DNA from 2 places in the Actinoallomurus sp. CA-150999 genome. Region 1 is predicted to be linked to the other one. Evidence: riboswitches for the same ligand, from Rfam matches in the RefSeq annotation. Region 1 holds a riboswitch; the other holds the start of a gene.
The links. A riboswitch is a leader RNA that binds a small molecule or an ion and turns the genes downstream of it on or off. The one in region 1 is predicted to bind cyclic di-AMP.
Positions count from the first base shown of each region.

Region 2: linked by a shared signal. The riboswitch ahead of ACQP2O_RS42875 (CHAP domain-containing protein) and the one ahead of ACQP2O_RS37775 (CHAP domain-containing protein) in region 1 are both predicted to bind cyclic di-AMP.

Region 1 is NZ_CP192063.1:8,165,918-8,171,111, forward strand. Features, by position in the region: gene ACQP2O_RS37755 (nitrite/sulfite reductase) at 1-103, shown strand, start outside; gene ACQP2O_RS37760 (Insertion element protein) at 100-276, shown strand; gene ACQP2O_RS37765 (phosphoadenylyl-sulfate reductase) at 273-986, shown strand; gene ACQP2O_RS37770 (sirohydrochlorin chelatase) at 968-1,729, shown strand; cyclic di-AMP (ydaO/yuaA leader) riboswitch at 2,178-2,322, shown strand; cyclic di-AMP (ydaO/yuaA leader) riboswitch at 2,428-2,569, shown strand; gene ACQP2O_RS37775 (CHAP domain-containing protein) at 2,582-3,346, shown strand; gene ACQP2O_RS37780 (hypothetical protein) at 3,499-4,101, shown strand; gene ACQP2O_RS37785 (TetR/AcrR family transcriptional regulator) at 4,362-5,194, shown strand, end outside.
Region 2 is NZ_CP192063.1:9,319,975-9,325,168, reverse strand. Features, by position in the region: gene ACQP2O_RS42880 (LuxR C-terminal-related transcriptional regulator) at 1-2,676, shown strand, start outside; cyclic di-AMP (ydaO/yuaA leader) riboswitch at 3,097-3,242, shown strand; gene ACQP2O_RS42875 (CHAP domain-containing protein) at 3,435-3,980, shown strand; gene ACQP2O_RS42870 (cellulase family glycosylhydrolase) at 4,319-5,194, shown strand, end outside.

The sequences.
Region 1 (5,194 bases):
CGACTACGTGGAGAGGGTGCTGCGCAGGTTCCAGGAGGGCAGGCACGACGGCGAGTCCTTCGCCGCGTGGGTGCAGCGTGCGGAGGAAGGTGACCTGAAGTGACCGAGCGAGCCGTCCCCTTCTACTGCCCCTACTGCGGAGACGAGGACCTGGAGCCGTACGAGAGCGATGGCGGCTGGCACTGCCGGGCCTGCACCCGGGCGTTCCGGCTGCGGTTCGTCGGCCTCGGTGCGCTCAGCACCACCGGCGCTCCTGGACGGGAGGGCTCGGCATGACTCTCCTGTACGAGCGCGCGCCTGCGGCGCTCGACCTGACCGACATCGTCGAATCGGCCGCCGACGCGCTGGAGGAGGCCTCCGCCGAGGAGATCATCCGCTGGGCGATCGCGACCTTCGGCGACCGGATCTGCGTCACGTCGTCCATGAAGGACGCCGTGCTGGTCGACATCGCCTCGAAGGTCCGCCCCGGCATCGACGTGCTGTTCGTCGACACCGGCTACCACTTCGCCGAGACGATCGGCACGCGGGACGCCGTCGAGGCCGTCTACCCGGTCAACGTGGTCAACGTCACCCCCTCCCGGACCGTCGCCGAACAGGAGCGCGACCTCGGGCCCCGGCTGTACGGGCGGAACCCGGATCTGTGCTGCCACCTGCGCAAGGTCGAGCCGCTGAACCGCGCGCTCGAGCCGTACCTCGCGTGGATCACGGGCATCCGGCGTGAGGAGACCTCACACCGGCGCGGCTCGCGCGTGGTCGAGTGGAACGCCGCGCGCGGGAAGGTCAAGGTCAACCCCCTCGCCCGCTGGACCCAGGCCCAGCTCCACGACTACATCGAGGAGCACGGCATCCTGGTGAACCCGCTGCAGTACGACGGGTACCCGTCGATCGGCTGCGAGCCCTGCACCAAGCAGGTCGCGCCCGGCGAGGACCCGCGCAGCGGACGCTGGGCCGGCACCGGAAAGACCGAATGCGGCATCAACCTCTGAGCACCTTCGCGATCCCTCTGGTCGCGGTGGCCCACGGGAGCCGGGATCCGCGTGCGGCGGCGACGATCGAGGAACTTCTCGATCTTGTTCGCCGTTCATCGGGGGTGCGGGTCGTGACCTCGTATCTCGACCACGCTCCCCCGGCCCCGGGGCAGGCGCTCGGTGGTCTCGTCGGAGAGGGGGCCGACGAGGCCGTCGTGCTCCCTCTGCTGCTCACCGCCGCGTATCACAGCAAGACCGATATCCCGGGGGCGCTTCGCGACATCCGCAGCGCCCACCCCCGGCTGACTCTGCACTATGGGGCGACGCTGGGCCCGCATCCGCTGATGACGACGGCCCTGGAGCGGCGGCTCGCCGAGGTCGGCGTCCGCCCCGACCCGGACACCGCTCTGGTGCTCGCCGCCGCCGGTTCCAGCGATCCGGCGGCGAACGCGACGATCGGCCGGCTGGCGCGCGCCTGGCGCGGCTGGCACTCCGTCGTCCCCGCGTACGCCTCCGCGGCCCGTCCCGCCCCTGCCGAGGCCGTACGTATGCTGTACGACGCGGGCGCGCCGCGAGTCGCGGTGGCGTCCTACTTCCTGGCCCCGGGCTACTTCGCGGACAAGGTCCGTGAGGAGTCCCTGGAGACCGGAGCGGTGGCGGTCTCACCCGTGCTGGGCGCCGCGCCGGAGGTGGCGGAGATCACGTCGCAGCGCTATCGCGAGAGCCTGACGCGTGGCGAGCGCGTAGCGGCGGCGGGCTGACGCCTTCCCGGCGCTCCGGCGCCGTCCGGCGAGCCTCCCGCCGGGCCCGTGGTCACCCATCGTGACGGGGCCCGGAATACCCTGTGTCACGCGACTGTTGGGATATCTGACGATTCCACAGTGCTTTGCGGCCGTTCATGATTGTTTCGGCCGGAACGTAATGTGGATCACAAGACGCACCAGATCGATCTTTATAGCGATCTTTGTAGTGCCGATCATGTGACTAATATTCGATGGCCATATTTGGCACGTCGGTATTTGTCTGATATGTTCCTCTAACACCGGCGACGCTCCCCATGCGCCGCCCGAACATCCGCCGGCGCGGCCGGCCCACCAGCGCAGATGGCGCGGCGCGAAGACGCGTGCGAGGGCCTCCGTACAGAGCCGAGACGGTTCATATCCAAAATCGTGCCACTCCCGCTGAGTACCCATTGATCCATTTAGAGCGGGAGCAGCAACGTCGAGTCCGTGAAGATCACGGAGCCGGGGACCCATCAGAAGTCCCGGGGTGAATCGGCACATCCCCTGTGCCGTAGGGCCGACTTCCACGCCCGAACCCGTCAGCTAACCCGGTAGGCGTACTGGAAGTAAGGAGTAGAACCTTGTCCGCTAGTCCGCCCTGATCTGAATACCGGCCGTCACCGCTACCCCTAGCCGATGACGGCAGACGTGTCTCTTTGTTCGAGCCGCCCGCATGAGCGGGCGACCCGCTGAATCCGCACCTCGCGGAGCCGGGGACCCACCAGAAGTCCCGGGGTGAATCGGCACATCCCCTGTGTCGTAGGGCAGCTTCCACGCCCGAACCCGTCAGCTAACCCGGTAAGCGGCATGGAAGCCGAAGGAGTACCCCCCGTGTCCCCTCGACACGCCAAACCCCGCTTTACCTTTGATCGCAAGACTCTCGCCGGCGTCATCGCCGGCACCGCCACCGCCGGCGTGGCCGCGATCACCGTGGCCGCCGCAGGGCCGGCGCTGTCCGCGCAGATCCCCGGTGCGTCCCGCGCCGTGGCGCACCACGTCGCCCAGATACCTAATCCCAGTATGGGTAAGGCGATCGAGGCCGGTTCCCTGGCCGACGCCCCGCACGTCAAGGTGCGCGCCCTCGCCGAGCCGAAGAAGCAGGTGCAGAAGAAGCTGCCCTCGGCCACGGACGTTCTGAAGCTCGCCGTCTCCCAGGTCGGCACGACCGAGAACGCCGCCGGCGGCAGCAAGTTCAACCAGTGGTTCATGGGCACCCCGTACGCCGCGCGCGGCGTGGCGCAGAACGGCGGGGCCATCAGCGACTACGCCAACGCCTCGTGGTGCGACATGTTCGTCTCCTGGGTCGGCGACCAGCTGGGCGTCAAGGGGATGGGCGCCGACGCGTTCACCCCGGACCACGCCAAGTGGTTCATCTCGCAGGGCCGCTGGGGCAACACTCCCAAGCCCGGAGCCGTCGTCTTCTTCTCCTGGAACGGCAGCGGTGTCGACGGCATCGACCACGTCGGCCTGGTCATCAAGGACAACCACGACGGCACCATCCAGACCGTCGAGGGCAACACGGACGACGCCGTGAAGGTCCGGACCCGGAACACCTCCTCTGTCGTGGGTTACGGCTACCCGGAGTACCCCCAGTAGTCGCCCGTGCCGGCGCGTGCCGCGTCGCCGCCGAGCAACGCGGCACGCGCTGGCCTTCCCTTCCCGGGCGGTCCCACGAATCCCCCTGGCATCGCCTCGGGATGCCCCCAATCCCGCATGCCCCCGTTCCCCATGCCCCCGAAAGGAATTCCATGATCAGGTTCTCGACGAAGGCCATTGCCACCGCGGCCGCCGGCGTCACCCTGGCCGGCGCCGGCGTGACCACCGCCCTCGCCTACGGAACCGCCTCGGAGTCGGCATCCTCGGCGCAGAGCGCCCCCGCGCCGTCCGCCGCGCAGGCGTCCAAGCAGGCACCGCAGACCGAGCAGCGCGTCGCCACGGAGAACAAGGACCGGCTGTTCGTGAGCGTCAAGAAGGACCCCAAGAAGGAAAAGGCTGCCCTGCCCGGCGGCGTCTCGACCGCGACGTCCTTCTGGGACCCGTCGACGGCCTCCGGCAAGCCGATGTCGTTCCACACGCTCGCCAGCCCGTACTGGCCGCTCGGCACCAAGGTGAAGGTCACCTACAACGGTAAGAGCGAGATCGGCATCGTGGAGGACTTCGGCCCGGCCGAGTGGGCCGTCGCGCAGCACAACCCGCCGGCGCTCATCGACCTGTCGGAGAAGATGATGCAGCAGCTCACCGGCACCGCATCGAACTCGATCACGGTCAAGTTCCAGGTGCTGGAACTGGGCAAGGGCGGCGTGTACCGCCACTCGGGCACCGGCTACGACACGGCCACCGGCAAGGCGTAACCGCCCCTCTCGACACCGGCCGGCGTCACCCGCTCCCCCCCTCGCCTGCCGGTCCCGGACGGCGTGGGATCCCCTCACCTGAGGTGATCCCGCGCCGTTCCGTCGTTCCCGACGACCCTGCCCCACCGACGGCTTCGTCCTTCCCGACGGCCTGCCCCACCGACGGCTCGGCCGTTCCCGACGGCCTGCCCCACCGACGGCTCCATCGTTCCTGACGGCCACCCTTGCGGGGAAGGAATGAACTGAGGTTCAATTCTTGCGTGCCGTACCGCCGTACGCCCCGTGTCGAGGCCCGGCTCAGCGCCTCCCGGGACCGCATCCGCGCCGCCGCGCTGGCGGTCGTCGCCGAGCACGGCTACGCCGGCTGCTCGATCGCGGCCGTCGCCCGGCGAGCGGGGGTCGCGACCGGCAGCGTCTACCGCCACTTCCCGGCAAAGGCCGACCTGGTCGCGGAGGTCTTCCGGGTGGCCTCCCAACGTGAGGTCGACGCGTTCGCGCGCGCCGCGTCCCTGGAGGGCTCGGCGGCGGAGGGCATCGCGGCGGTGATCGAGACGTTCGCGGGCCGGGCCCTGCGGGCCCCGCGGATGGCGTACGCGCTCCTCGCCGAGCCGGCGGATCCCGCCGTCGACGCCGAGCGCCTGGTCTTCCGCCGAGCGTACGCCGCCGTCCTCGCCGGGCTCATCGGCCGCGGCATCGCCGCCGGCGAGCTCCCCGAGCAGAACGTCGAGGTCAGCGCCGCGGCGCTCGTCGGGGCCATCGGCGAGGCCCTCGTCGGCCCCCTCGCGGTCGGCGCCGACCGTTCCGCCGAGCCGTATGCGGCCGGCGACGCGAACGTACGGCCGCATGCCGCCGACGGCGCGGACGCACGGACGCATGCCGCCGACGGCGCGGACGCACGGACGCATCGCGCCGGCCGTTCCGCCGAGCCGCCTACGGTCGGCGACGCGGACGCACGGACGCGTGCCGCCCGCCGCACGGACGCACCGGCGCATGCCAGCGGCCACGCCGGCGCACCCGCGAATGCCGGCGGCGACGCGGACGCGCAGGTCGGCCTGATCGCCCATCTCATCACCTTCGCCCAGCGCAGCATCGG
Region 2 (5,194 bases), 1.2 Mb from region 1:
GTTCTCCTCGTCGACGGGGAGGCGGGGACGGGGAAGAGCCTCCTGCTCGCGGTGGCGGCGCGGGCGGCGGCGGAGCGCGGGTACTCGACGCTCGTCGGGGAAGGGCGGGAGTTCGGACCGCCGACGTGCTTCGAGCCGTTGCTCTCCGCGCTCGGCGGCTGCGACGGTGAAGGGCCGGTCCGGTGGGCGCGTGAGCGGCCGTGGATCGTCGAGAGGCTCGGGTCCGCGCTGGTGGAACGCGCCGGCGCCGGTCCGGTCATGGTGGGCCTCGACGACCTGCAATGGGCGGATCCGGCGGCGCTGACGGCGATTCAGACCCTCTCGCGGCGGCTCGCCGCCGTTCGCGTGGTGTGGCTGCTGACCCGCCGGACGACGGATCACGCGACGGACGCCGGCCGCCTGTTCGACCGGCTCGAGCGGGACGGCGCCGTCCGGTTCACGATCGGCCCGCTCGACGACGCCGCCGTGCGGCAGGTCGCGACGGACGTGCTGGGAAGCGATCCCGACGCGGACGTTCTGCGCCTCGCCGGCGAGGCGGGCGGCGACCCCGCGTTGGTCACCGAACTGCTGTCCGGGTTGCTGGCCGAGGGGTCCGTCCGGACCGTCGACGGGCACGCCCGGCTCGTGGCCGTACGGCTCCCCGGCCGGGTCGAGGACGACGTCAGGCGTCGTCTCGACGCGGTCGGCCCGGCGACACGTCAGCTGCTGAGCGTCGCCGCGATCATCGGCCGGTCGTTCGCTCCGGAGGACGCGGCCGAGCTGCTGGGGACCACGCCGGCCGCCCTCCTGCCCTGGATCGACGAGGCGTTCTCCCGAGGGCTCCTCGCCGCCGGACCGGACGAGCTCTGCTTCCGCAACGACCTGGTGTGGCGGGTCACCGCCCTCACCGTGCCCGCGCCGGTCCGGCGGGCGCTGCACCGGCAGATCGGGGACCTCCTGCTCACGCGGGGCAGGACGGCCGCGCTCCCCGCCGCCTCCCACCTCATTCGGGGCATCCGGGCGGGCGACGCCCGGGCGCTGACCGCACTCGACCGGGCGGTGGCCGAGGTGATCCCCGCCTCCCCGCGCGCGGCGGCGGCGCTCGCCACGCACGCCCTCCGGCTGACCGACCCCCGGGAGCCCGCCTGGCCCGCCCGGGCGCTGACGGCGATCCACGCCCTCACCGCGGTGGGCCGGCTCGAAGAGGCCGCGGAGCTCGTGGACTCGCTGTTCACCCGGCCGTTGCCGCCCGCCTCGTACCTCCGGCTGCACTGTCTGCGCGCCGAGCTCCTGTACCTCCGAGGGCGGGCGGCCGAGGCCGCGGCCGAGGCGACCGCCGTCCTCGGCCGGCCGGGCGTCCCCCGCGAACTCCGGGACGAAGCCGAACTGGTCCTGCTCGACGCGCTGGCCGGGGCGGGCGACGACGCGGGCGTGCGCGCCCACGCGGATCGGATCGTGTCGGCCGCGGCCGGGCACGGCGACGCGCTGATCACCGGGGCGCTGATCCGGCTGGCCCTGTCCGACTGGGGTGCGGGGCGGCTGACCGACGGACTGGGCCTCGCCCGTGAGGCCGTACGCCGGGCGAGGTCCGCGGAGGCGCGCCGCCTGCACCCCCGGATGATCCTGGCGATGCTGTTGACCGACGTTCGCCGGCTGGACGAGGCCCGCGCGGTGATGGGGACCGCGGGGGAGGACGCCGAAACGATTGGGAACCTGGCCTGGGCGGCGGCGCCCGGCGTCATCCGCGCCCGCCTCGACCTGGCCGCGGGCCGGTTCCCCGAGGCCGTCGCCGAGGCCGAGGCCGCCCTGGCGAGCACGCGCGACCTGGGACCGCACCTGCTGACCTCGTCCGCGCTGGCGGTGCTGGTCGCGGCGACGCTGCGGGCCGGCGATCTGAGCGCGGCGTGGCGGTACGCCGAGGCGGAGCGGCCCGCCCTGTCCCAGTACGGATCGCCGCGCGCGGAGGCCGGGTTCCATCTCGTGCGGGCGCAGGTCGCCGCCGCCCGCGACGGGCCCGCGTCGGCGGAGGAGGCCGTCGTACGGCTCTGCGACGAGGCCACGGCGAACTGCTGGACCTTGGTCGGCGAGCCGACCGCGGCACCGTGGCTCGTACGGACGGCGCTCGCCCTCGGCGACCGGGCCCACGCCGAGAGGGTGGTCTCGGCGATGGACCGGCTGGCCGCCGACCACCCCGTCTTCTCCAGCGTCGGTGTCACCGCGACGCACGCACGCGGCCTGCTCGACCGTGATCGGGTCGCTCTGCGACGCGCCGCCGAGCAACACGTCGACCCGTGGGCCGGCGCCTCGGCGGCGGAGGATCTGGGAAGCCTGCTCGCGGCGGACGGCCCCGGGACACGCGGGGAGGCCATCGCCGGCCTGGACGCCGCGCTGGCGGCCTATTCGGCACTCGGCGCGATCCGCGACGCCGCTCGGGTCCGCCGCCGGCTCAGGCGGCTGGGCATCCGGCGCCGGCACTGGAGCCGGGCCGACCGGCCGGTCTCCGGCTGGGCCAGCCTCACCGACACCGAACGCCGTGTCGCCGAGCTCGTCGCCCAGGGCCTGACCAACCGCGAGGTCGCCGACCAGCTGTTCATGAGCGCGCACACGGTCGCCTTCCACCTGCGTCACATCTTCCGGAAGCTGGATGTGACCTCCCGGGTCCAGCTGACCCGGCTCGCGCTGGAGGCCGGCGACTGATCCCCGGCGGGGACGCCCCTCGGATGGCATGCGACCTCTCCCGTCACATCCGCATCATTGTGAAAATTGGCCTTTCTGATCCCACAATTCAATAGAGGACACTGCATCCTCATGAGTTGTGTTCTGAGAGGCTAAGCGGCACCGGTCTCGGCGGTTGAGTGACCCAGATCACACAAAAGCCTGGTGCCGTCTGCGTGTTTTGTCCTGCTATGTTCCTATAACTCTTGCGGCGCTCGTACGCGTCGCCCGCATATCCGCTGGTGATGGTCAATCCGTCGGCCCGGGCAAGGGTGCGTTTGCGAAAACGCATTGTCCGGGGCGAATTCGGCCGATCTGGCTCATATTCAAAATTACACAACCCCCTACGCCGCCATCACAATGGCGGCCATTCCCCAACCCTCTTTTGACGCCGCCCGCCCTGCGGGCGACCCGCTGAATCCGCACCCCCGCGGAACCGGGGACCCACCAGAAGTCCCGGGGTGAATCGGCACGCCCCCCTTGTGCCGTAGGGCAGCTTCCACGCCCGAACCCGTCAGCTAACCCGGTAAGCGGCATGGAAGCCAAGGAGTTCCCCCATGCCCTGTGTCCCCCGACCCGAGAAAACGCCATCCGCATTCCGTTTCATTCCAGCCTTCGCCGGCGTCGCAACGGCCGGTGCCGCCGCGATCATTTTGACCTCGGCCGGACCGGCCGAGGCGTCATCCGCCGTTTCTCTTCCTGACCACGCCGCGGTCCCGTTCCCCCCGGCAAGCCGGCCCGTGCAGTGGCCCATCCCCGGCAGGGGACTGGACGCCAGGCCCAAGGACGAGCCCAAGGTGCAGAAGGTGCCCACCGCCGCCGACGCGCTGAAGCTGGCCGTCTCCCAGGTCGGCACCACGGAGACCGCCGCCGGGGGCACCAAGTACAACCAGTGGTTCATGTCCACGCCGTTCGCCAAGAGAGGCGTCCAGCGAGACGGCGGGGCGATCAGCGACTATGCCGACGCGAGCTGGTGCGACATGTTCGTCACCTGGGTCGGCGCTCAGGCGGGCATCAAGGGAATCGGCGGCGACGCCTTCACCCCGGAGCACGCCCGCTGGTTCAAGCAGCAGGGCCGCTGGGGCAGCGCTCCTAAACCGGGCGCGGTGGTGTTCTTCTCCTGGAGCGGCGGCGGCATCGACGGCATCGACCACGTCGGCCTGGTCATCAAGGACAACCACAACGGCACCATCCAGACCGTCGAGGGCAACACCGACAACGCCGTGCGTATCCGCACCCGAAGCACCGATCAGGTCGTCGGCTACGGCTACCCCCAGTACGGCTGACGACCGCTGTCCCCCCGCGTCGGCGTCGGGCCCCCAGAGGGCCCGGCGTCGACGCATGCTGCCACCGTCCCGGTGTTCGGTGATCTTGTTCGGTCTCGAGGAGACCCCCGCGCTCGCTCGCCGGGCGTGAGTCGTCCGGAGGAGCCGGTGGCCGCGGCACGCGCGGCTGAAAGTTTCAGCCGCGTTCCCGGTCCTGTCCCAGGTCGGCGTGCGTCTGCGCGTCCGGAGGCCGGGGTGCTCTTGCGATGCGATCGGGGGCGGGTGATCGTTGCCAGCGCCCGCAAACGCCGGAGCAGGACCGGGTGCCGCTTCGCCGCCTTTCGCCAGGGAGAACGCCCATGCCGATCCACCGGAGCTCATGGTGCAGAGCCGTGCTGGCCGCGGTCGCGGTACTGCTCGCCGGATTGGGGCTCGCCACGATCCAGACCGCCGCCCACGCCGCAGTCTCGTGTTCTGCCACGTACGCCAAGAGCTGGGACAACGGGAGCGCGTTCGGCGCGAACATCACGGTGACCAACACCGGTGATCCGCTCACCGGCTGGACGCTGAGCTTCGACTTTCCCGACAACCAGGTGATCACCCAGATGTGGGGCGGCGTGCCCTCTCCGGCGGTGCCCACCCCGGCGGGTGGGGCCATCACCGTCACCCCGACCTCGTACAACGCCGCCCAGGGCGCCGGGGCGACCTGGACCGTCGGCTTCAACGGCACCTACACCGGCGCCAACAGCGCTCCGAGCGTCTCGTGCGCCGGCCCCGGTTCCGGAGGAACGCAGCAGGCCCTGGTGGTCTCCCCGACGAGCGTGAGCGTGCCCGAGGGCGGGACGGCCGGCTACACGGTCCGCCTGAACGCTCAGCCGTCCGGCGACGTGACGGTCACCAGCACCGCGGGCACCGGTGACGGCGACATCACCGTGGTGAGCGGCGCGACCCTGACCTTCACCACGTCCGACTGGAACACCCCGCAGACCGTGAAGCTCGGTGCCGCCGAGGACCCCGACAGCACGAACGGCACCCGGCCGATCACCGTGGCGTCCAGCGGCCTGACGTCGGTCACGGTCAACGCCACCGAGGCCGACAACGACGGCGGCGGCACCGGAGGACCGGCACCCGCGCTGCACGTCTCCGGCAACCACCTCCTCACCTCGACCGGCGCCACGTACCGCCTGCTGGGCGTCAACCGGTCCAGCGGCGAGTTCGCGTGCGTGCAGGGCAAG